One region of the Massilia sp. LMS1-1-1.1 genome, then DNA from elsewhere that is predicted to be linked to it. Evidence: predicted binding sites of a transcription regulator. Region 1 holds the regulator's gene; the other holds the start of a gene.
What was found. The regulator FliA, encoded in region 1, starts transcription of late flagellar genes. The targets are predictions, from matches to a motif close to CTAAAGTTTNNNNNNNNNNNGCCGNTA.

Region 1 (11,809 bases):
GCCCAATGCATCGCGCGTGGAGACGCGCAAATGGTTGGACAGCGCCATCCAGTCGAGGCCGTAACTGCCGAACGCCTTGGCCAGCACCTTGTCCAGCGTCTGGCTGACATCCGCATCGGCCGATTGCGTGGTGTGGGTATGCAGATCGCCGGCGATCCAGCGGCCAGTGGGTAGCGGTGGCACGCTGCTCGCCGGATCACTATCGCCGCCGCAGGCGGCAACGCTCAACAGGATGACGATGGCCGAAGGAAGCAGCATTCTGGAGTAAGACATAGGTGGACCTGGAGGCTGAAAAGAAGTGCCACAGCCTAGCATTGCAGTATGACCACCGAATGACATGCGCCCGGTCCGCCGCACTGGCCCCGGCCCGCAAACCTGTCCTAGTTGGCCGGCGGCGCCGTCGGCACTTCCGTCACCGTTTCCGGGATGCCCGAGAGGATCGTCACGGCGACCCGGCGGTTGCGCGCGCGCCCTTCCGCCGTTTCGTTGGGCGCCACGGGGATGTTGTCGGCGTGGCCGACGGCCGTCAGGCGCGACGCCTTGACGCCGCTGGCGATGAACAGGCGCACCACGGCGCTGGCGCGCGCGGCCGACAATTCCCAGTTCGAGGCAAAGGTCGAATTGCTGATCGGCTGCACGTCCGTATGTCCTTCCACCTGCACGTCGTGCGTATCGTCCTTGAGCAGCACGGCGACGGCGCGCAGGGCCTGGTCCGACTCCACCGTCAGGCGCGCCGCGCCCGGGTCGAACAGCACGCTGGCATTGATTTCCACGCTCACGCCGCGGCTCGTCTGCGTGACCCGCACCTTGCCTTCCTTGACCAGCGGCGCCAGGGTCGACGTCAAGTCCTGCGCCAGGCGGGTCATGTGTTCGCGCTCGCGGCGGATGGCTTCCGTGCGGCGTTTCAGGGCGGGATTCGGCAAAGGAATGGCTTGCGGCGCTTCCATGATGATGGGCGGTGCGCCCTTTTCCAGGCTGAAAGCCTGGCCGATGGCATTCTGGAAGACGCGGTATTTGCCTTCGTTGACTTGCGAAATGGCGTACATCACGACAAAGAAGGCAAACAGCAGGGTGATGAAGTCGGCATACGAGATCAGCCAGCGGTCCTGGTTGTCCGGTTCCTCGTCATACTTCCTGCGCGCGCGCCGCATCATGGTCAGTGCTCGTGCAGCAGGCTGGACACGCGCTCTTCGATGATGCGCGTATGGTCGCCCGTGGCGATGTCGTACAGCACGGCGGCCGTAATTTCGTACTGCAGCACGCGGCGCGAAACGATGGCCTTGAGTTTATTCGCCACCGGCAGGAACAGCAGGTTGGCCAGGCCCACGCCATAGATAGTGGAGACGAAGGCCACGGCGATGCCGCTGCCTAATTTACTTGGGTCAGTGAGGTTTTCCATCACGTGGATCAGGCCCAGCACGGCGCCCAGAATACCGATGGTGGGCGAATAGCCGGCCGCCGATTCCCACACCTTGACGGCCTGGCGTTCGGCCATTTCGTAGGCCGAGATTTCCACGTCGAGCAGCTGGCGCAGCTTGTCCGGTGCGATGCCGTCGACGATCATCCGCAAGCCCTTGGCATTGAAGCGGTCGGCCGTGTTTTCCATCAGGCGCTCGAGCGCCAGCGGGCCGTCGCGGCGCGCCGTCAAGCTCCACTGCCCGATGTCTCGCGCCAGCGCGGCGCGCGTGTCGGCTGGCGGCAGGAAGACCCAGCGCAGCATTTCCAGCCCGCGCACGAAAGTGCGCAGCCGCGTTTGCAGCAGCACGGCGCCGAAAGTGCCGATGACCACGATGGCAAAGGCGGCCGGCTGCAGCAGGGAGGCCATCTTGCCGCCTTCCAGTGCCTGGCCGACCAAGAGGCCCGCCAGCGCCAGCGCCAGCCCGATTACGCTGGACCAGTCCACGCCTGCTCCCTCAAGGTTGCGCGCAGGCGCGCGACGGCCTGGGTATGCAGCTGCGAGACGCGCGATTCGGATACGCCCATCACCGCGCCGATCTCCTTCAGGTTCAGCTCTTCTTCGTAATACAGGCCCATGAGTATTTTCTCGCGTGGTGGCAGCGCGTCGATGGCATCGATCACGGATTGCCGGAAATCGGTATCGAGCAGGGAACGCAAGGGGTCGCTGTCCTCGTCCACGCAATGGCGGTCGAGGAAGCTGTCATTGCCGTCCGGGTCATGAAAGTCTTCGTAGTACACGAGCTGGTGGCCGCCGCCGTCGCCCAGCATTTCCTGGTAGTCGGCCAGCGACATCTTGAGCAGTTTCGCCACTTCCGACTCCGTCGGCGGATGGCCGAGGCGCTGCTGCAAGGTGCTCATCGCCTCTTCGATCTTGCGCATGTTCTGGCGCATGCTGCGCGGCAGCCAGTCGCTGGTGCGCAATTCGTCGAGCATGGCGCCGCGGATGCGCAGCACGGCATACGTCTCGAACTGCGCGCCATGCGTCTCTTCATAGCGGCTGATGGCATCGAGCAGGCCGATCATGCCGGCCTGGATCAGGTCATCGACCTCGACCGAAGGCGGCAATTTCGCCTTCATATGGTGCGCCAGACGCTTTACCAGCGGAATGTGCTCCGTCAGCAAATAGTCCTTGTTCGATTTCCCTTTGACCGTGTACATAGGCTGCTTATTGTTTTCTCATCTTATCTGGTGCTACGGTTGGCGTCAGGCGCTGAACTGGTGCGGGCTCCCCGTCTGGTACAAGGTGCCGCCAAGCACGGGAGCCGCCGAACGGGCCAGCCGCTCGGCCAGTCCGCGAAACGCCACCGAGGCACCGGCCAGCGGAAACGCATCGACCACGCTGCGGCCCAGGCGCGCCGCGCGGTGCAGATACTCATCGGCAGGCACCGAGCCCATCGACGTCAGCTTCACGGCCAGGTAACGGCTCGCCGCCTGTGCCATATTATCGTATACCACTTTTGCTTCGGATTCGGAAGCACCGGTGACGAGAATGCCGAACGGACGGCGTCCCAGTTCCTGGCTCAGGCGCTTGATCAGGCAGTACGCCGCCTTGATCGAGGTGGCGCTGGTCGACACTTGCACGACGATATCGGACGACGCCATCAAGGGCACGGGGAAACAGGCGCCCTCTTCTGCCACGACGCCGTCGACCAGCACGATGCCGCTCTGGCGCGCCAGCACTTCGAAGGTCTTGCCCAGGCGGCGCAGCTCGTCCTCGCCCGCATAATCCATGCTGTCCATCAGGTGGTTGCGTGCGCCCAGGCTGGCCACGCCGAAGCCTTGCGGCACCTGGTGGATGACCTGGTTCAAGCCGCACTGCTGGCGCGCCACGTCGCGCAGGCTGGCGCCGTGTGCCAGTCCCAGGCGCGCGGCCACGCCATCGCTGCCGCCGCTGGCGTCGAGCAGCAGCACGTCATTGCCGCCGTAGACGAGCGAAGCACCCAGGTTGACCAGCATGGCGCCCTTGTCGTCCTGCGGCGTGGCCGACAGGAACGTCATGACGCGCGGCTGCGGGCCGGCCAGCATGCGGCGCAAGCCTTCGGCCTGGTCGAAATCAAAATTAGCCAAGATGCACCCCGCGCGCTTCATTGTTGCGGGCGGCTGCCTGCGCCATCAGGAGCGGCAGTTCGGCATCGGAAAACTGCGTGGCAGCCGAGTCGCGCTTGAGCTTGAAGGCGCGGTCGATCAGGTAGCCGCGGTCGGCCAGGTACAGGTCTTCCGGCACGCGCTGGCCGTTAGACACATAGAACAGGTTCAGCTTCTGGCGGATCACCACGTCGAGCACGTTGCCGATCGACGCCGCTTCATCGAGCTTGGTCATGATGCAGCCGGCCAGGCCGCTGCCCTGATAGGCGCGCACCACTTCGTTGAGGGTTTCCTGGGTTGCCGTGGAATTCAGGCACAGCAAACGCTTCACGTCGGCGCCGGCACCCGACAGCATGGCCACCTGCTCCGTCACCATCTGGTCGCGCTGGCTCACGCCCACCGTATCGATCAGCACCGTGTGCTTGTTCTTCAATTCTTTCAGGGCGATGCGCAAATCCGCTTCATCTTTCACGGAATGCACCATCACGCCGAGGATCTTGCCGTAGATGCGCAGCTGCTCATGCGCACCGATACGGTAGGCGTCCGTGGTGATCAGGGCCAGCTTTTCCGGGCCGTGGCGCATCACGCAGCGGGCCGCCAGCTTGGCCGTGCTGGTGGTCTTGCCGACACCGGTCGGGCCCACCAGGGCGAACACGCCGCCCTGCTCGAGCATGGCGTCTTCATTGGCCACCGTGTTCAGGTTACGGCTGAGGACGGTCTTGATCCAGCGCATGCTTTGCGCACCGTCGAGGCCGGCGGGCAGCTTGTCGATCAGGTAGCGCGCCAGGCTGGCGGAAAAGCCGGCGGCCAGCATTTCGCGCAGGACGACGGCTTTTTGCGGCTCGCGCTGCTGCGTCGACCCCCACGAGATTTCCGCCAGCTGGGTTTCCATCATGCCGCGCATGGCGCGAATTTCATTCATCATGCCGCTCATTTCGGCGGCGGCGTTCTCTTTGACGTGCGCCAGCGCGCTGGCCATCATCTGCTGCATGCGGGCCATGTCCACTGGCTCGGAGGCAGCCTGGCGCGGCGCGGCAGGACGTGGCGCGGCCGGGCGCTGGGCCGGGGCGGTCGGACGCTGCGGCGTGGCGAACTGGGTCTGCAACTGGGGCCGGGGCTGGGCCATTTCGGAGGCGGCCGGCGGCGAGGCGAGCGAAGCGGCATCGTCATTGGCCAGCGCGAGGATTTCCACCACGCCATCGGCCTGGCGGTTCGACAGGATCACGGCATCGGGGCCCAGCGCTTCACGCACCTTGCGCAGCGCATCGCGCGACGAGGCGCCCGTAAATTTCTTCACATTCATGACCGGCCTCCCAAGGCGGGGGTGGCGCAATATTGGCTGAACTGTGTGACCATCATCGACTCCTGTTGCTTGAGTGCTGTCTTCCACATGGACACAGATCACTCGGACAGTTTCCATTATTAGCGATGCTCGCAGGAAACGATCGAAGGAACAGGACGGGAAAGTACCCGTTATTCAGTTTGCCGGGAGGAAATTTCGGTTTTTTTGACCCAAACGAAGGCCGGGGTCAGACCCGGCGGGTCTGACCCCGGTACTAATGAAGATAACTACTGCGCGCCCACCAGCGCCGTGACGCGGATCGTCTTGGTTTCCGGCACTTCCGCATGCGACAGCACTTTGAGCTGCGGCAAGGCGCGGCGCAGGAAGCGCGACAGCAGGGCGCGCAGCGGCGCCGGCACCAGCAGCACCGGTGTCAGACCCAGCGCTTCCTGCTGCTGGGCAGCCAGGCCCGCCTGGTGGGCGATGGTGTCGGCCAGGCCCGGCTCGATGCCGGCGCCGTCACCGCCATTGCCCATCGCTTGCATCAGCAGGCGCTCCAGGCGGCTGTCGAGCGTCATCACGGACAGCTCGGCCGCACCGGGGAACAGTTGCTGCACGATGGCGCGGCCCAGGGACACGCGCACCAGCGCCGTCAGCTCGTTCGGGTCTTGCGTGCTGACCGTGTACTCGGCCAGGGTTTCGATGATGGTGCGCATGTCGCGGATGTGCACGCCCTCGGCCAGCAGGTTCTGCAACACTTTTTGCAGAGCCGACAGCGACAGCATCTTCGGCACCAGGTCTTCCACCAGGCGCGGCGCATCCTTGCCCAGGTGGTCGAGCAGCGACTGCACTTCCGCGCGGCCCAGCAGCTCGGACGCATGCGAGGTGATCAGATGATTCAAGTGTGTGGCCACCACGGTACCCGCATCGACGACCGTGTAGCCCATCGATTGGGCCTGGTCGCGCAGGCTGGCGTCGATCCACGTGGCGGGCAGGCCGAACGCGGGGTCGCTCGTGGCCAGGCCCGGCAAGGTGCCGCTGGCCATGCCGGGATTGATCGCCAGGAACTGGCCGTTGAACGCTTCGCCCACGCCCACTTCCACACCCTTCAAGGTGATGCGGTAGGCGGACGGCTTCAATTCCAGATTGTCGCGGATATGCACGGGCGGCGCCAGGAAGCCCACTTCCTGGGCAAATTTCTTGCGGATGCCTTTGATGCGCTTGAGCAATTCGCCACCCTGCGTCTTGTCGACCAGGGGAATCAAGCGGTAGCCGACTTCCAGGCCCAGGGTATCGACGGGCATGATGTCTTGCCAGCTGGCTTCTTCCTGCTCGGGCGCCACGGTCGCTTGCGGCACTTCGGCCGGCTTTTCGGCCGCTTCTTTTTCCTGCGTGCGCTTCTTGCTGATCAAATAGGCGGAACCGGCCAGCAGCGCGGCCAGCAGGAGGAAAACCATGTTCGGCATGCCGGGGATCAGGCCCATGCCGCCGATGATGCCGGCGGTAATATACAGTACTTGCGGTTTCGCAAACAGCTGGCCCACCAGCTGGGTGCCGATGTCCTGTTCGCTGGCCACGCGCGAGACGACGATACCGGCCGCCGTGGAAATGATCAGCGAAGGAATCTGCGCCACCAGGCCGTCACCGATGGCCAGCAAGGTGTAGTTCTTGAGCGCATCGGCAAAACCCATGTCGTGCTGCAGCAAGCCCACCAGCAAACCGCCGACGATATTGATGACGGTCACCAAGATGCCGGCGATGGCGTCGCCGCGCACGTATTTGCTGGCACCGTCCATGGCGCCATAGAATTCCGCTTCCTGCGCCACTTCCGTGCGGCGGCGGCGCGCTTCGTCTTCACCGATCAGGCCGGCGTTCAGGTCGGCATCGATGGCCATCTGTTTACCGGGCATGGCATCCAGCGCGAAGCGGGCGCCCACCTCGGCGATACGGCCCGCGCCCTTGGTCACAACGGTAAAGTTGATGATCGTCAAAATAATGAAGACCACGATACCGACCGTGTAGTTGCCGCCAATCAGGAAGTGGCCGAACGCCTCAATCACTTTACCGGCCGCGTCGGCGCCCGTATGGCCTTCCGTCAGCACCACGCGCGTGGACGCCACGTTCAGTGACAGGCGCAGCATGGTCGACACGAGCAGGATGGTCGGGAACGCCATGAAGTCGAGCGGCTTGACCGTGTACAGCGCCGTCAGCAGCACGATGATGGACAGCGCGATATTGAAGCTGAAGAAGATGTCGAGGATGAAGGCGGGCAGCGGCAGCACCATCATCGCCAGCAGCATGATGATGATGATCGGCGCGGCGAGGCCCTTGCTGGCGTTGCCTTTCAATCCGCTGAGCCAGGCTGGCATGGTCAGGCCGTTCATGGTGTGCTTCCTTTATTCTTGTCTGCTGCGCCGGCTGCGGGCGGTGTCTGCGATGCGGGATTCTGTGGGTCGAGCTCGGGCGGCACGTCGAGTTTTTTCGGCTTGTCGGGGCGCTCGCCGTGGCCGCTGCCGTAACTGCGCAGCTGGAACACGTAGGCCAGCACTTCGGCCACGGCGCCATACAGCGCCTCGGGAATCTCGTCGCCGATATCCGTGTGCTTGTACAGCGCGCGCGCCAGGGCCGGCGCTTCCAGGATGGCAACCTTGTGTTCGCCGGCCAGTTCGCGGATCTTCGCCGCCACCTCATCAATGCCCTTGGCCACCACCTGCGGTGCGCCGCGCGAATTCTCGCCATACTTCAGCGCCACCGCGTAATGGGTAGGATTGGTTACCACCACGTCGGCCGTCGGCACGTCGGCCATCATGCGGCGGCGCGACATTTCATGCTGCATCTGGCGTATCTTCGCCTTGATCTGCGGATTGCCGTCCGACTCTTTCGCTTCCTGCTTGACTTCCTGCAAGGACATTTTCATCTTGTTGGCGTAGTGCCACATCTGGTACGGACCGTCGATAGCGGCGATCAGGCCCAGGGCGCCCACGATCAGCAAAAAGGCCGTGATCAGCAGGCTGATCAGATGGGCCGAACCGGCGCGCAGCGATTCCACCGACAGGCCCAGCACGGCATCCTTTTGATGCTGCATCACCATCCAGGCGACGACGCCGACGACGAGAGTCTTGGCGATGGCCTTGAGCAACTCCACCAGCGCATTCTTCGAAAACATATTGCCCAGGCCACGAATCGGGTTGAGCTTGCCAAAATTGGGGGTAAACGCCTTGGAGCTGAACAGCCAGCCGCCCACCAGCACGGGCGAGGCCAGGGCGACGAGCATGATGGCCGCGGCGTACGGCAGGCAGGTCAGCAAGACCGAGCCCACGTCGTAGCCGATGCGCAACATCATCGCGTCGGGATTGAGTATCTGCTCCCGGTCCAGGGTCAGCCCGGAAACCATGACGGCCGTCAGCCGCCGCACGATGGCGTCGCCGGCAAACCACAGGCAGCAGCCGGACGCCATCAACACCGTAAACGTGGCCACTTCACGCGATCGCGGAACGTCGCCTTCCTCACGCGCCTGCTCGAGGCGCTTCGGTGACGCGGCTTCGGTCTTTTCTGCGTCGCTGTCTTCCGACATCAATCAACTCCGGTGAAGTCCTGCAGCCTGGCTAGGCGCAATACGGACTGGGCATGGAGCATTATCGGTTCAATCAACACAACGCCATCAAGGGAAAAGGGGGGCAATTGCCCTCCTTTTCCCTTGCCTATATTAAAGGCGCCGCAGGCGCCCATTTCAGAGGGGGCCGAAAAATGGTCAGGACAAGGCGCAGCCCCGAAGACAGTACGAATAGTACGGCGAGGGACTGCAACGCAGTCATGGCCATTTTCTCGGGTCACTAACGATTTTTTCGCGCCTCGGCCTGCTTCACCGTCTGTTCGATGGCGCCAAACAGGGACTTGCCGTCATCACCCAGCATTTCCAATCGAACAACATCACCAAACAACAGGAATGGTGTGCTGGCGACACCATCGGCGATCATCTCCTGGTTACGTCGTTCAACAATGCTGGAAAACCCCTTCTTGACTTCCTTGTTGGCGACGCCGCCCGCGCTGACCACGCTGCCGGCGCGCGCGTTGCGTGTCTGACACAGATGGGCGAGCAATTGCGGGTAATTGAACGCCATGTCGGCGCCCGCGTTCGGCTGGCCCGTCAACTTGCCGTTCAGGCTGCAGCGCAAGGCGTAATGCACCTTGCCGCCGCGCCAGGCGTCGCCCAGTTCGTCGGGCGTGATGGCCACTGGAGAGCAAGCCATGGCCGGCTTCGCCTGCAGGAAGCCGTAGCCGCTGGCTTGCTCGTCGGGCGCCAGGTTGCGCAGGCTGATGTCATTGACCAGCATCAACAGCTTGATGTTCAGGTGCGCCTGGTCCGGCGTCGAGCCCATGGCCACGTCGTCCGTGATGGCGGCGATGCCTGCCTCGTAATCGATGCCCCACTGCTCGTGCGCCAGGGTGATGTCATCGTGGGCGCCGAGGAAATCGTCGCTGGCGCCCTGGTACATCCTTGGAGCATCGCGCAGATTGACGGGCGCTTCAAGTCCTGCCGCCTTGCAGGCGCGCTCGATCTGCTGCAGATAGGATGCACCGGCCACGCGCAGGCTGCTGCGCGGCAAGGGCGCCATGCAGTTGGCCGGGTCGAACTCGAAGGCGCGATGGCCGCGGCCGCTATTGATGGTCTGGTACAGCAAGTCCAGCTGGGGCGCGATGAAGCTCCAGTCGTCGAGCGCCTTTTGCAGGGTCGAGGCGATGCCATCGGCCAGGTGGGCCGTTTTCAGGTCGCGCGAGACGACAGCCAGCTGGCCATCGCGCGTGCCATCGTTCAGGGTAGCTAATTTCATGTGCGGGAAACTTCGTCAAAGGCAGGCAATAGGAGGCTAAAGACGCCAAAAAGCCGGGACATCCCCGGCTTTGACGATCTAGAGGGATTTACGCCAGCAGCGCCAGTTGCTCTGGAGTGAGATAGCACCACTCTCCTTCGGCGATGCCCAGCGATTCCAGGGTCAGGCTGCCGATGGCGGAACGGTGCAGCGCGCTGCAATGGTTGCCGGCGGCAGCCAGCATGCGCTTGACCTGGTGGTACTTGCCTTGCTCAAGCACGATTTCCAGCTGGTGCTCTCCGCGCTTGACGCAAACGAGGGCTGCCAGCGGGGCCGGCTCATCGTGCAATTGCACGCCTGCCAATAACAGGGCCACCAGTTCATCCGTCACGGGCTCTTGCGTGGTGGCCTGGTAAATCTTGGGAACGTGGCGCTTCGGCGACGATTGTGCATGGATAAATGGGCCATCGTCGGACATCAGCAGCATGCCGGTCGTATCGTGGTCGAGCCGGCCGACGGGCTGGACTTCGCGCCAGGTGAACTGCTCCGGCAGCAGGGTCAGCACGCCAGGATGATGGCTGGGCTTGCGCGAGCATTCGAAGTTGGCGGGCTTGTTCAGCGCCAGGTACAGGTGCGCGCGGTAGACCCACTCTTCTTCGAACACGTGCAGCACCAGGCCTTCGGTCTCGACGGTGGTGCGGTAATTGGTCTGGGTGACGCCATCGATGACGACATCGCCATCTTCGATGAGGGAACGGCAATATTTACGGGTGCCAAAACCCTGCGATTGCAGGATGCGGTCTAGGGATAATTTACTCATGGGCGTGACTTTACCAGAAGCGGCTGGCAGCGTGAAGCGGCCGCGCGCGCGGCCTGCGCAAGGCCGCCGAGGGCGCACCAGCCTTGCGCATGCACAGATGAGCTGAAGTACAAGGTGAGATTTCGATATAAATGGCCAATTCCTTTGAGCAATATCAAGCGCTCGGAATATCGCATTGATAGACTGAAACTTCGTTAGGAATCCGCCTAACGAGCTTTAGGAATAATAACCAAGCAACGATTCACAAGGACATTGTATGAAGCATACCGATACCATCGCCTTACAAGGCAGCATCGCCGACATGCGCCAGCGCATCGCTACGGAACAGGCGGCCATGCACAAGGTCAGACTCGGCGTGGCGCGCTGGAGCAGCGCCCCGGCGCCGCAGGATGAGGACGCAACGCCATCGCCAGCGAGCCAGACGCATTGGCATGCCGAGGCGCAATGCCATTTCATGTGCTGGCTGGAACTCGGCGGTTTTGCCCACGCGGATGCGGATGCGGTCGCGGAAACCGACAACGTGACGGCGCCCGTCATGGTGGACACAGCGCCCGAGATCAGTTCCGGCGCCAACGCCAGTGCCGGCGCAGCGCCAGCCCGGCAGGCAACCGCCCTGCCCGCACACTGCAACGGCTGCGCCGTCTGAACCCGGTCCGCCTACCAGCCATGCCCTGCCCTCGCATGCCTGCCTTGCCAGCACGCCCAACTCCAACATCGAGCAACACTTGCCCATTCGGCACGAACGACGCACAAAAGGAAACGGCGGCATTGCGCCGCCGTTCCCAAGCCCCATCGGGACTTTAGTGAGGAATGTAAATTCACTCAAAACCACATCTGCGATGCGGCGAGTAGTTCCAGGACCTGCCAATCAAGTTAGTACTGACAACATAGTTGATATATCGCCCCTCCTTGAAAAGAACTACGGTTTCACTATAGCCCAAGCAGCCCCATTTTCAAGCCAATTTACCACCTTATTGAAAATCATTCTCGATTGGCTTGCTTGCCAGCCAAGAGTGATGTCCTCAGCGCAACGCCGGTTGTGACTGCTGTACGGCCGCCTTCATGGCGCCCGCGCCCATGGCGGCGCCAAACTTTTTGAGCACCCGTTCCGGCAAGCCTTCATGCTGCGTATAGTCGACGATGTCTTCCGCCTTGACGACGTCGCGCGCCACGCTGTCGACCGTGCCGAAATCGTCGGCCAGCCCCATTTCCACGGCTTTCGCGCCCGTCCAGTACAAGCCGGAGAAGGTATCGGCCGTTTCCTTCAGGCGCTTGCCCCGTCCCGCCCGCACGACCTCGATGAATTGCTGGTGGATTTCATTGAGCATGCCTTGCGCATACGCCTTGTGCTTT
Region 2 (11,809 bases), on a different contig from region 1:
GAGAATAGTGGAGACAGGTGCATTATGCTGCGTCGCACGATATGTGTCTAATGGTCTTTTCAGATAACCATTATCGTTTTTTTATATAACTGCCGTTTTTTGATATAACTTCCTCCTCTTGCCCTCATTCCTTCACGGCCACCGTGTAGTTGAGCGCCATGCGCCCGCCATCGACATAGATGGTCTGGCCCGTCATGTAGGTGGCGTCGTCGCTGGCCAGGAAGGCGGCGATGCCGGCCACTTCCTCCGGCTCGCCGCAGCGGCCCAGCGGCGTGCGCGACAATATCGTGTGGCGCGCCTGCGGGCTCGACAGCACCGCCTGCTTGGCCAGTTCCGTCAGGATGGTGCCCGGTCCGATGCCGTTGACGCGCACGCCGTGCGGTGCCAGGTTCAGGGCCATGACCTTGGTCAGCTGGTTGATGGCGCCTTTCGACACCACGTATGGCACCTGGTTCGGGATCGCCAGTTCCGCATTCACGCTGGACATATTGATGATGCAGCCGTTGTTGCGCTTGACCATCTCGCGCGCCACGGCCTGGCCGCACAGGAACATCGATTTCAGGTTGATGCGCATGACCCGGTCGAAATCGTCTTCGCACACGTCGAGGAAATCGGCCGCGTGCGTGACGCCCGCATTGTTGACGAGGATATCGATGTGGCCGAACTGGGCCAGCGTTTCCTTCAGCATGGCGTCGACGTCCGCCTTCTGGCTGACGTCGGCGCAAAAGAAGCGTGCCTGCGGTCCGAGGGCGGCGGCCGCCTGCGCGCCTTCTTCCTTGATGTCGACCAGCATCACTTGCGCCCCTTCGGCGATCAGGCGGGTGGCGCAAGCCAGGCCGATGCCTTGTGTGGCGCCCGTGACGATGGCGGTTTTATTGATCAGTTTCATGTGTGCTCCTCGGCGAGTAATAGGGGCGCTGCCCAGGCCACGGGCTTGCGCGGCAATGGGCAGATTTTAATCCCTGGACAGGAATCAGAGGAGGATGGGTTCGTTGGGCAACTGGTTGCCGCGCGTACCGTCAGCGGGGAAGTGGCTTTGCAGCAAGGTATTCAACTGCTGCAAGGCATCGAGCGTGCTGTCGTGGTAATTGCCGTCCTTGAAACCCTTGGTCATCGTGCGGCACACGGTTTGCCATTGCTCCGGCGTGATGCGGCGGCCCACGTTGCGGTCGGCAACGATATCGACCTGGTGTTCGGCCAGGTTGATGTAGATCAGCACGCCAACGTTGTCTTCCGTATCCCACACGCCATACTGGGTGAACAGTTCGCGCGCCCGCTCGCGGTTGCTCACGCCCTGGTAGGCCATGCCTGGCGTCAGGGCCGCTTCGACGATCAGGCGCACTTCCGCCCGGTGCATCGTTTCACCGTCGGCGATGGCCGTCTCGATGGCTTTCAGGGTGCGTTCCGGAAACGCCTGGCGCGCCGTCGCCGGCGTGCCCCGCAAATGTTTCAAGGCGCGTCCGCAGCGCTGTCCGAATGTCAGTTGTTTCGTCATTACCAATCTCCCGAGGCGCCGCCGCCGTCAAATCCGCCGCCGCCGCCACCGAAACCACCGCCGCCACCGCCACCGCCAAAACCACCTCCGCCGCCGAAGCCGCCACCGCCGCCCCGGTTGTTCAGGGCCTGGCTGAGAATGCTGCCCAGCACGACGCCGGTGGCGCCGCTGGACCAGTTGCTGCCGCGCTGCAGGCGGTTAGGCCCGCCGCGCGAACGGAACAGGGTCAGCATGACGAGAAAGCCGAAGAACAGCAGCGGCAGCCAGAAGGTCATGCCGCCCGCGTCCACCGTGGCCGGCGCTTTCTGCTGGGCCGGGGCGGGGAATTGCTCCTGGTTCAGCAGGGTGGCAATCGACCCCACACCGGCGACCAGGCCGCCGTAATAATCATTCTGCTTGAAATGGGGGGCGATCACGTCCTGCAAAATGCGTTTCGATTGCGCATCCGTCAGCACGCCCTGCACGCCGCGGCCCGCTTCGATGCGCAGGCGGCGCAGCGACGATGGATTGTCCTTCGCCACCATCAGCAGCACGCCGTCATCGACGCCCTTGCGGCCCAGCTTCCAGGCATCCGTCACACGGATGCTGTATTGCTCGATGGCTTCCGGTTCCGTGCTCTTGACCAGCAGCACGGCGATCTGGCTGCCCGTCTTGGCTTCGTAATCGGCCAGCACGCCTTCCAGCGCCGCTTTCTGCTTGGCGTCCAGCATGCCGGCGTTGTCCGTCACGCGCGCCGCCAGCGGCGGCACGGGCTGCAAGCCCTGTGCGCCGGCTGGCGGCATCGTCCACAGCAGCAGCGCCGTCGCCAGCGCCGCCAGATAAGACCAGGCTTTCATCTTATTTGCCAAAGTTGACGGTCGGCGCGGTCGAGATGGCTTTTTCGTTTTCCACCGTGAACGATGGCTTGACCTTGTAGCCGAAGACCATGGCCGTCAGGTTGTTCGGGAAGCTGCGCGCATGCACGTTGTAATCCTGCACGGCAACGATGTAGCGCTGGCGCGCCACGGTGATGCGGTTTTCCGTGCCTTCGAGCTGCGACTGCAAGTCGCGGAAGCTGGTGTCAGCCTTCAGGTCAGGGTATTTCTCGGACACCACCATCAGGCGCGACAGGGCCGACGACAGCTGGCCTTGTACTTGCTGGAATTTCTCGAACGCGGCCGGATCGTTCAGCACTTCGGGCGTGATCTGGAAACTGGTGGCGGCGGCGCGCGCCTTGGTCACCGCTTCCAGGGTTTCGCGTTCGTGCGTGGCATAGCCCTTGACGGTGTTGACCAGGTTGGGAATCAGGTCGGCGCGCCGCTGGTACTGGTTGACCACTTCGCCCCAGGCGGCCTTGGTGGCTTCGTCCTTGCTCTGGAATTCGTTGTAGCCGCAGCCCGTCAGGATGCCGGCCAGGACGGTGACGCTCAGGGCCAGGCGCAGCCATTTGGTGAATTGATTGATGATTTGCATGATGGGTTCCGTGCAGAGTAAAGGAGGTGAGGCAAATATACCTGAAACGGCCCGCAATGTCGGTTTAATAAGCGCCGGCCGCGGCCCCTGGCTGCCTTCCCAGGTCCATGCCGCGTTACAATACGGGGTTTGCAACTGAATATAGAGAAGGTGTGCCGTGAATTTCATCAATAAATTATCCGCCGCGTGGACGGCCAATAATTCCCTGCTGTGCGTGGGCCTGGACCCGGACCTGGCGAAACTGCCGGCCGAACTGCGCGACTTGCCTGATGGAATCACCACCTTTTGCACGCGCATCATCGACGCCACGGCCGACCTGGCCTGCGCCTTCAAGCCGCAGATCGCGTATTTTGCCGCGCTGGGCGCGGAAAAGCAGCTGGAAGACATCTGCCGCTACGTGCGCGAGAATTACCCGCACATCCCGCTGATCCTCGACGCGAAACGGGGCGACATCGGCGCGACAGCCACGCAATACGCGCGCGAAGCGTTCGAGCGCTACGGCGCCGACGCCGTCACCGTGAACCCCTACATGGGCGAGGATTCGCTCGATCCCTACCTGGCGTGGAAAGACCGCGGCGTGATCATCCTGTGCCGCACCTCGAACCCGGGCGGCTCGGACCTGCAATTCTTGAATACGGATGGCGAACCGCTGTACCAGCGCGTGGCGCGCCTGGTGGCCGACAAATGGAACAAGAACGGCCAGTGCGCGCTCGTCGTCGGCGCCACATTCCCTGAAGAACTGGCGCAAGTGCGCGCCATCGTCGGCGACATGCCGCTGCTGGTGCCCGGCATCGGCGCCCAGGGCGGCGACATCGCCGCCACGGTCGGCGCGGGCCAGACGGCCAAGGGCATGGGCATGATGATCAGCTCGTCGCGCGCCATCATCTACGCCACGCCGCAAGCGGATGAAGACTGGGCCGACGCTGCCCGCCGCGTGGCGATCGAGACGCGCGATGCGATCAATCAACACCGTTCGGTTTAAGCGCCATCCATAAAAAATGTAGGTCGGGTTAGGCCAGCGGCCGTAACCCGACAACACCGGTAACGTCAACAATGTTGTCGGATTACGCGGGCCTTCGGCCCGCTAATCCGACCTACGGCTGCAAATTGAGCGCGCGATGTGATCAAAGCGCACCGTGCGGGCTGAAAAATTACATTCAGCAGGCCTCACAGCGCCTAACAAAACCGACGCGCAGTAGGTTTAGTTAGGTGCGACTAATCGCGCATGGGCGCCACCATCTCCGCGTAATCGTACAACTCTCCCAGAATTTCCTCACCCCGCTCATCGACCGATTCCGACAGCCCGTCGATTTCCGTAAACAGCATTTCGATGGTGCGGGCGCCGCCGTCGCCGTCGAACAGGCGGGCGGCGCGGTGCTGTTCCCAGCGCAGGCTTTCCGCTTCGCTCAGGGTTTGCGGGAAATTGCGGGCGCGGTAGCGGAACAGCAATTCCTGCAGGCGCTCGTCGGCAAACGAAGGGCGGGCCGTGGCCAGCTTGGCCGGCGTTTCGCGGCGCAAGGATTCGAGCAGGCGGCGGTCGTCGTTGCTGACGAAACCGTTATACAAATCCTCATCCACGTCCAGCGCGACATTCGCGCCAGGGCGCTGGAACACTTCGGCCCAGATCGCATCCATGTTCGGCGCCGTCGCGGCCAGCTGCGCGTTGACCTTCGCGGCGTCCACGTCGATGCCCCATTGCGCGGCCATGGCCGGCGACAGGGTTTTCAGGTTGCCGACCAGCATGGGCGATTTGTTCAGGTGCACGCTTTTCACAGGCAGGCGCGTCATGCCTTCGGGCATGGCTTCCTTGCGCGTGAACAGCCGCGTGCGGATGGTGTCGGCGTCCAGCTGGAACAGTTCGCGCGGGTCGTAAGCGCAATCCCAGACGAGGATCTCGTTCTTGTTGCTCGGGTGCGTGGCCAGCGGCCAGACGACGCCCACGCAGCCCCGTTCGGCGGGGAACATGCCCGACACGTGCAGGAAAGGCTGGCGCTCGCCGGCGGCCAGGTGCATGCCCATTTCGCTGGCGACCCGGTCCTTCTTGTGCAGGGCCAGGCAGAATTCGAACAGTTTCGGCTGTTTCTGCTTGATCAGGCGGGCCAGGGCGATGGTCGCGCGCACGTCGGACAACGCATCGTGCGCCGCCTCGTGGGCCAGGCCGTTGGCCTTGCTCAAGTGTTCCAGCTTAAAACTGGTCTGGCCATCGTCGCGTTTCGGCCATTCGATGCCTTCCGGGCGCAGCGCATGCGTCATGCGCACCACGTCGAGGATGTCCCAGCGGCCGCAATGGTTTTTCCATTCGCGCGCGTACGGGTCGATCAGGTTGCGCCAGAACAGGAAACGCGTGACTTCATCGTCGAAACGGATGGTGTTGTAGCCCACGCCGATGGTGCCCGGCTCCGAAAAGGCCGCTTCGATGGTGGCGGCGAACTGGTGTTCGGGCACGCCCAGCTGCAGACACTGCTGTGGCGTGATGCCCGTGATCAGGCACGATTGCGGGTCGGGCAGGAAATCATTGGCAGGCTGGCAATACAGCATGATCGGTTCGCCGATCTCGTTGAGCTCGGCATCCGTGCGGATGGCGGCGAACTGGGCCGGGCGGTCACGGCGCGGCTGGGCGCCAAAGGTTTCGTAGTCGTGCCAAAGAAAGGTCTGGTTAGTCATTGATGGTCAATACTTGGTTACTTGATTGGTTATCCGGGCCGTAAACGCGCCGCTGCTACAGTTTTCTGAAAACCTGCCGATACTACACGAGAGGATGGTCATCATCGAGTTTCCCGCATGGTGGCATACATTGCCCGTTCAAGGAGGTCTATCGTGTCAATTCCCATCGCCGCAGGCGGCAATTCCAACCCTTCCGTGACTTCCGTCAGTACGGGTGTTGCCGGCAAGGACGAGAAAGTCCAGCAAAAGGACGGCGTCAACGCTGAAATGAGCGTCAACGACCGGACGAAGCTGCAATTGAACGCTTCCATCATGCAGGCGTCGCTGAACGTGTCGATCGGTTCCGAGAATGAGCCGCTGGCGCTGCTGTACAAGACGGCCATCACCAACATCAATGAAGCGCTGAAGGGCCAGTACGGCGACGATGCAATCCAGAACGCGGCGTCGCAGGACAATAGCGCCGAAGCGACGGCGAGCCGCATTGTATCGCTGTCGACCGGTTTTTTTGACGCCTTCAAGAAACAGAATCCCGACCTGGATGACGATGCGGCCCTGACCAAGTTCATGGATACCATCAGCGGCGGCATGGAAAAAGGCTTCAAGGAAGCGCGCGATATCCTGGAAGGCTTGAAAGTGCTGGGTGGCGATATCGCCGGCAATATCGACAAGACCTATGAACTGGTGCAGAAGGGCTATGCGGATTTCATCGCCGCGCACAGCAGCAAGAAGGATGAGGCTGCCAAGCCTGCCGACAGCAAGGTCGCCTGATCTACAGCATGACCTGGTTGCGTCCGCCTGCCTTCGCGCGGTACAGCGCCGCGTCGGCGGCCGCGATCAGCGCATGGTCGTCCTGTTCGGCCGCCAGGCTGGACACGCCGAACGAGCCCGTGATGTGCGGCAGCGCGCTGCGCATGTCGGCGAAGATGACGGCTTGCTGCATCCGTTCGCACAGGCGTTCGGCCACCCGCAGGGCCACGTGTTCGTTGGTATCGGGCAAGATCACCATCATTTCCTCGCCACCATAGCGCACGGCAAAATCCGTGGGCCGCAGGGCCGCGCCCAGCACTTGCGCGGCGATGCGCAGCGCCTGGTCGCCCGCCTGGTGGCCGTGCGTGTCGTTGAAACGCTTGAAATGGTCGAGGTCTATCATCACTAGCGACAGCGGCGAGGCACTGGCGTGGGCGGTGACGATCATGTTCGGCAGTAAATCCGTCAGCCAGGCGCGATTGTACAAGCCCGTCAGGCTGTCGACCATCGACAGCTGGCGGTAGAATTCGCCCAGTTTCTGGCGGCGGCGCAGCAGGGCATTGGCGGCGCGGATGCGGAAGGACAGCAGCCGCAGCAGGTTGCGTGCCAGGCCGTTCGATTGCTCGATCAATTCCCAGACGACGGCCGCGTCGATCACCAGCAAGTCGGTTTCTTCCAGGGCGGAAATGGCGGCCAGGTTGCTCGCTTCATCGAGCACCGATTGTTCGCCCACGCTTTCGCCGGGCAAGACCTTGCTGACGGTGCCGTCATCCATGCCCGTGTGGATGTCGGCGGCCACGGCCAGCGAACCGCGCAGGACGATGTACAGGCAAGTACCCTGTGTGTCGGCAATGGCTTCGCCCGCTTCGAGGCGCATGACGGGGCAGGGCGCCAGCATGGCGGCCGTCTGGCTATCCGCCCCATCGCGAAATAACTGTAAATCGCCGATGTTGCAGCCTGAAGCGCCGAAGTTGCCGATCTGTTCCACAATCACACTTTCAAAAAGCCGGCGCGCGCGAGCAGGGGGCCGGTAGCTTCATGATAGCGTAAAGCGGCCTTGGCTGTAACGGCAAATGCTTGCTTGATGTCACTTACTGTGAGAAATACGACAATTATTTCATTGCGGTGTTAATGCGCCGGAATGCTTGCTGTTTTGCTATGGGTGTTGTCGCGCAGGAAGGTGGCCCAGATGTGCAAAGGCAGCCTTGAACGGCTGCCTCAGTCTCTGGAAATCCTGCGGGTGGGGAGTTACTCGGCGGTTTCTTCCGCTTCGGCCGTATCGATCACGGCATTCTTGCCGGTGGCGTGGCGCTTGCTGTCTTGCAGGCGGCCCAGGGCGCTATCGATGGCGCGTTTCAGTTTGTCGGTGGCGCCGGCAACGGATTGATGCACGGTGGCGTTCTGTTCGGTCACGGCAATCGGTTGATAGCCAGCAACGCGTGCTTCCATGACGCAGCGAATATCGTCTGCGCCGCCTTTCGGGCCATTCGTGTCGCTGATGTGGACTTCGATGCGGGTCAGGTTGTCGCGGAAGCGGTTCAGTGCGCTTTCAAGTACGGATTGCACATGTTCGTTCAGTCCAGCGGTGTTGGCGATGGTGCTGTCGGTATGAATATTGATTTGCATATGCTTACTCCTGTCAATTCAAAAAAAACCCATCTCAGGCGTGCTGCGGCCTGGTTGCTGCCCCATGCACATGACCTCTGTGCATGGAACTTATCTTACTCCTCTTTCCAGTATTTCAAGAGGGTGCGCACGATTAAGATGAGCTTAACCCTTCAGCCAGGTCAAGTTTCCACTACGAAATTATTTCAACCATTGATCAGGCCGGCGGCGATATTGATCGACAGCCCCAGCACGACCAGGTTGAAGAAAAAGCTCAGCACGGATTGCCCCAGCACGATCTGGCGCATCATGCGCGTCTGCACGGAAACGTCCGACGTTTGCACGGCCACGGCGATGGTGATGGCGAAATAGAGAAAATCCCAGTAATCGGGGTTTTGCTCGTCGTCGGGAAACTTCAGGGGGCGCAGTGCGGGATCGGCCTGGTAATACAGGTGGGCATAGTGGAAGCAGAACAGGGTGCCGACGAGGAACCAGGAACCGACCAGGGTGAGTATCGTCAGGCCGTAGTGCAGCGCGCGCTCGTCCGGCGCCAGGTCTTTCATCGAAGACAGCTGCGAGACGATGGCCACCAGGCTCATCACGGAAGCGACGGACAGGGCCGACAAGACTGTTGCCGCCCGCTCGTCCTGGCGCGCCGCCATGGCTTTGACCTTGTGATGGTTGGCGCGCATCATCATCCAGGCCATCGTCGCCAGGTAGAACCAGACGGCCACGTTCCACGCCGTCAGCAAACGCGTCATCTGTTGCCACGATGCGGGCAGCAGCAGGCCGGCCGCCACGCCGATGACCGTGGCCATGCTCAGGTGGGGGCGGCTGCGGATGAAGCTGCGGAACGGAAACGTGATTTTCATGGTACGGGTTCGTCAGTGGCGATAGCGCATCTTAGGCCTTATGAACTTGCCGTGGTAGCCGTCCTGGCGGCCGCTTCCTTCTCGTGGTGGGGGAAGCGGTCCATGCGCGACAGCACGGGGAACAGCACGGCCCAGATGCCCGTCACGGCCAGGGTGGCGGCGCCGCCGAAGAGTACGGCGCGCACGAGGCCGAACCAGCCGGCCGTCAATCCCGATTCGAATTCGCCCAGCTCGTTCGAGGCGCCGATGAAGACGGCATTCACGGCGCTGACCCGGCCGCGGATTTCGTCGGGCGTCTCGAACTGCACCAGCAGGTGGCGGATGTAGACGCTGACCATGTCGCCGGCGCCCATCAGGAACAGCGCCGCCAGCGCCAGCGGGAAATAGCTGGTGCTGCCCAGCACCAGGGTGCCCAGGCCGAAGACGGCCACGCCGCCGAACATCCATGGGCCAACCCTGCGCGTGATGGGGAAGATGGCCAGCGCGATCGAGCACAGGGCTGCGCCGGCCCCGGGCGCCGTGCGCAGCAAGCCCAGGCCGCTGGGGCCGATATGCAGCACGTCGTGCGCGAGCGCCGGCAGCAGCGCCGTGGCGCCGCCGAACAGGACGGCGAACAGGTCGAGCGAAATGGCGCCCAGCACGATGGGTTTCGACCAGACGAAGCGCAAGCCTTCGAGCAGGGTATGCCAGCTGACGGGTTCGCGCTTGACCACCTGCGGCGCCGGCGTGGTGGCGCGCATCAGCAGGACGGACACGACCAGCAGCGCGGACGAGATCAAATACACGACCTTGGGGCCGAAGTAATACAGTAAGCCACCCAGGGTAGGCCCCAGGATGATGGCCACGTGCGAACTCGACGAGCTGAGCGCGACGGCGCGGCTGAAGTGTTGCGTGGGCACCATGTTGACGAGCACGGCCTGCGTGGCCGGCATCATGAAGGCGCGCGCACTGCCGAACAGCACCAGCACGGCAAACACGGGCCAGACGATGGAGAGCCCACTCAGAGTGAACGCCAGCAGGGCCAGCGCGCAAGCGAGCTGCGCCGCCAGGCACCAGGCGATGATGTTGCGGCGGTTGTAGCGGTCGGCCACATGGCCTGCCGGCAAAATCAATACGAGGAAGGGCGCGAATTGCGCCAGGCCGATCAAGCCCAGGTCGAACAGGCTGCCCGTGATCTGGTACACCTGCCAGCCGATGGCCACGCTTTGCATCTGCACGGCCACCGTGCCCAGCACGCGGGCGGACAGGTAAAAGGCGAAGTTGCGGTGACGCAGGGTACTGAAGCCGTTGCCGGCGAAAGCGAGAGACATGAAATTTCCAGGAAGCAGCGGGGTAGAGCGGTGGTGGCAGCGGGCGCCGCACCAGCCGCGCCCCGCTGTCTGGACGGTGACGCTTACTTGGCCAAGTCGGCTTCCGTGGTGAAGGCGTCCGCGTAAAACTCGTCGTCTGGCAACTGGCACAGCTGCACGAAGTCGCGGTGGGCCGAATCGACCATCACGGGCGCGCCGCAGGCATATACCTGGTGGCCCGACAGGTCGGGCAAGTCGGCGATGACGGCCTGGTGCACGAAGCCCGTGCGGCCGCTCCAGCCGTCTTCCGGCAAGGCGTCCGACACGACAGGCACATAGGTGAACTGCGGCAAGTCGGCGGCCCACTGGCGGCACAGCGCATCCATGTACAGGTCGTGCGGACGGCGCCCGCCCCAGTACAGGGTGATCGAGCGCGTGGATTGCTCGTTGATCATGTGCTCGACGATGGCTTTCAAGGGTGCAAAGCCCGTGCCCGAGGCCAGCAGCACGACGGGCTTGTCGGAATCTTCGCGCAGGAAGAAGGTGCCCATCGGGCCTTCGAAGCGCAGGATGTCGCGCTCCTTCATGGTGCCAAATACCTGGTCGGTAAACAGGCCGCCCGGCAGGTGGCGGATGTGCAGGGTCACGGGGCCGCCGTCGGCGGGCGCGCTGGCCATGCTGTAGCTGCGGCGTTTGTTGTCGCGCAACAGGATTTCGATATACTGTCCGGCGCGGTAGTTGAGGCGCTCGCTGGCCGGCAACTGCAGGGTCAGCACGACGACGTCGGGCGCGACTTTTTCGATGGTGGTCACGCGCGACGGCATTTTCTTGATCGGGTAGTCGCTGCTGCCCGCCACTTCGCGCGCTTCGATGACGAGGTCGGCGTCCGTGGTGGCGCAGCAGAACAGGGAAAAGCCGGCCGCTTCCTCTTCCGGCGTCAGGGCGCGCTGCTGGTGCGCCTTGTGTTGGACGGTGCCGGAAACCACTTTGCCCTTGCAGGAACCGCAGGCGCCATTTTTACAGCCATACGGCAAGCCCACGCCGGCGCGTATCGCCGCCGCCAGCACGGTTTCGTCCGCTTCGCAGCTGAACTGGTGGCCGCTGGGCTGAACAGTAACTTGAAAAGTCATACAATCCTTGAGATGAAAAATATGTTAATGCACTCTTTGCGCAAGCCGTCAGGCTTGCCGCGCCTGCTGATCCTGGGCTGCGGCGACGTCGGCATGCGCTTGCTGCCCCTGCTGCGCGCGCGCTTTCGCGTCTTTGCCGTCACCAGCCAGTCGGCGCGCTGCGCGCAGTTGCGGGAAGCCGGCGCCGTGCCCATCGTGGCCAACCTCGACGACCGGGCCAGCCTGAAACGGCTGGCGGGACTGGCGACGATGATCGTGCACCTGGCGCCACCCTTGTCGTCGGGCTTGCTGGACCGGCGCACGCGCAATCTGGCCGCCATTTTACCCGAGCATGCACGCATGGTGTATGTGAGCACCAGCGGTGTGTATGGCGATTGCGCTGGCGCCTGGGTCGATGAAACGCGGCCGACGGCGCCAGCGAATGCGCGCGCGAAGCGGAGGGTGGACGCCGAACAGGTCTTGCGCGGCTGGGGCGCGCGACGCGGCGCCAAGGTGGCCATCCTGCGCGTGCCCGGCATCTATGCCGACGACCGCCTGCCCTTGAAACGCTTGCGC

Region 2: the regulator FliA is predicted to act here: its motif matches at 5,667-5,693, upstream of MRBLMS1_RS23530 (DUF5610 domain-containing protein).

The regions. Positions count from the first base shown of each region.
Region 1 covers NZ_JBFPNG010000001.1:1,772,369-1,784,177, forward strand. Annotated here, with positions in the region: gene MRBLMS1_RS08125 (CehA/McbA family metallohydrolase domain-containing protein) at 1-273, opposite strand, end outside; gene motD (flagellar motor protein MotD) at 381-1,151, opposite strand; gene MRBLMS1_RS08135 (flagellar motor protein) at 1,157-1,903, opposite strand; gene MRBLMS1_RS08140 (RNA polymerase sigma factor FliA) at 1,885-2,616, opposite strand; gene MRBLMS1_RS08145 (MinD/ParA family ATP-binding protein) at 2,662-3,525, opposite strand; gene flhF (flagellar biosynthesis GTPase FlhF) at 3,518-4,846, opposite strand; gene flhA (flagellar biosynthesis protein FlhA) at 5,113-7,209, opposite strand; gene flhB (flagellar biosynthesis protein FlhB) at 7,206-8,399, opposite strand; gene MRBLMS1_RS08165 (fumarylacetoacetate hydrolase family protein) at 8,659-9,657, opposite strand; gene MRBLMS1_RS08170 (pseudouridine synthase) at 9,746-10,456, opposite strand; gene MRBLMS1_RS08175 (hypothetical protein) at 10,713-11,102, shown strand; gene MRBLMS1_RS08180 (S49 family peptidase) at 11,479-11,809, opposite strand, start outside.
Region 2 covers NZ_JBFPNG010000045.1:329,088-340,896, reverse strand. Annotated here, with positions in the region: gene MRBLMS1_RS23560 (SDR family NAD(P)-dependent oxidoreductase) at 125-889, opposite strand; gene MRBLMS1_RS23555 (TPM domain-containing protein) at 974-1,495, opposite strand; gene MRBLMS1_RS23550 (TPM domain-containing protein) at 1,495-2,331, opposite strand; gene MRBLMS1_RS23545 (LemA family protein) at 2,333-2,947, opposite strand; gene pyrF (orotidine-5'-phosphate decarboxylase) at 3,105-3,929, shown strand; gene sbcB (exodeoxyribonuclease I) at 4,163-5,611, opposite strand; gene MRBLMS1_RS23530 (DUF5610 domain-containing protein) at 5,765-6,379, shown strand; gene MRBLMS1_RS23525 (GGDEF domain-containing protein) at 6,381-7,346, opposite strand; gene MRBLMS1_RS23520 (HPF/RaiA family ribosome-associated protein) at 7,607-7,984, opposite strand; gene MRBLMS1_RS23515 (DUF1345 domain-containing protein) at 8,170-8,835, opposite strand; gene MRBLMS1_RS23510 (MFS transporter) at 8,874-10,145, opposite strand; gene MRBLMS1_RS23505 (CDP-6-deoxy-delta-3,4-glucoseen reductase) at 10,229-11,254, opposite strand; gene MRBLMS1_RS23500 (SDR family oxidoreductase) at 11,267-11,809, shown strand, end outside.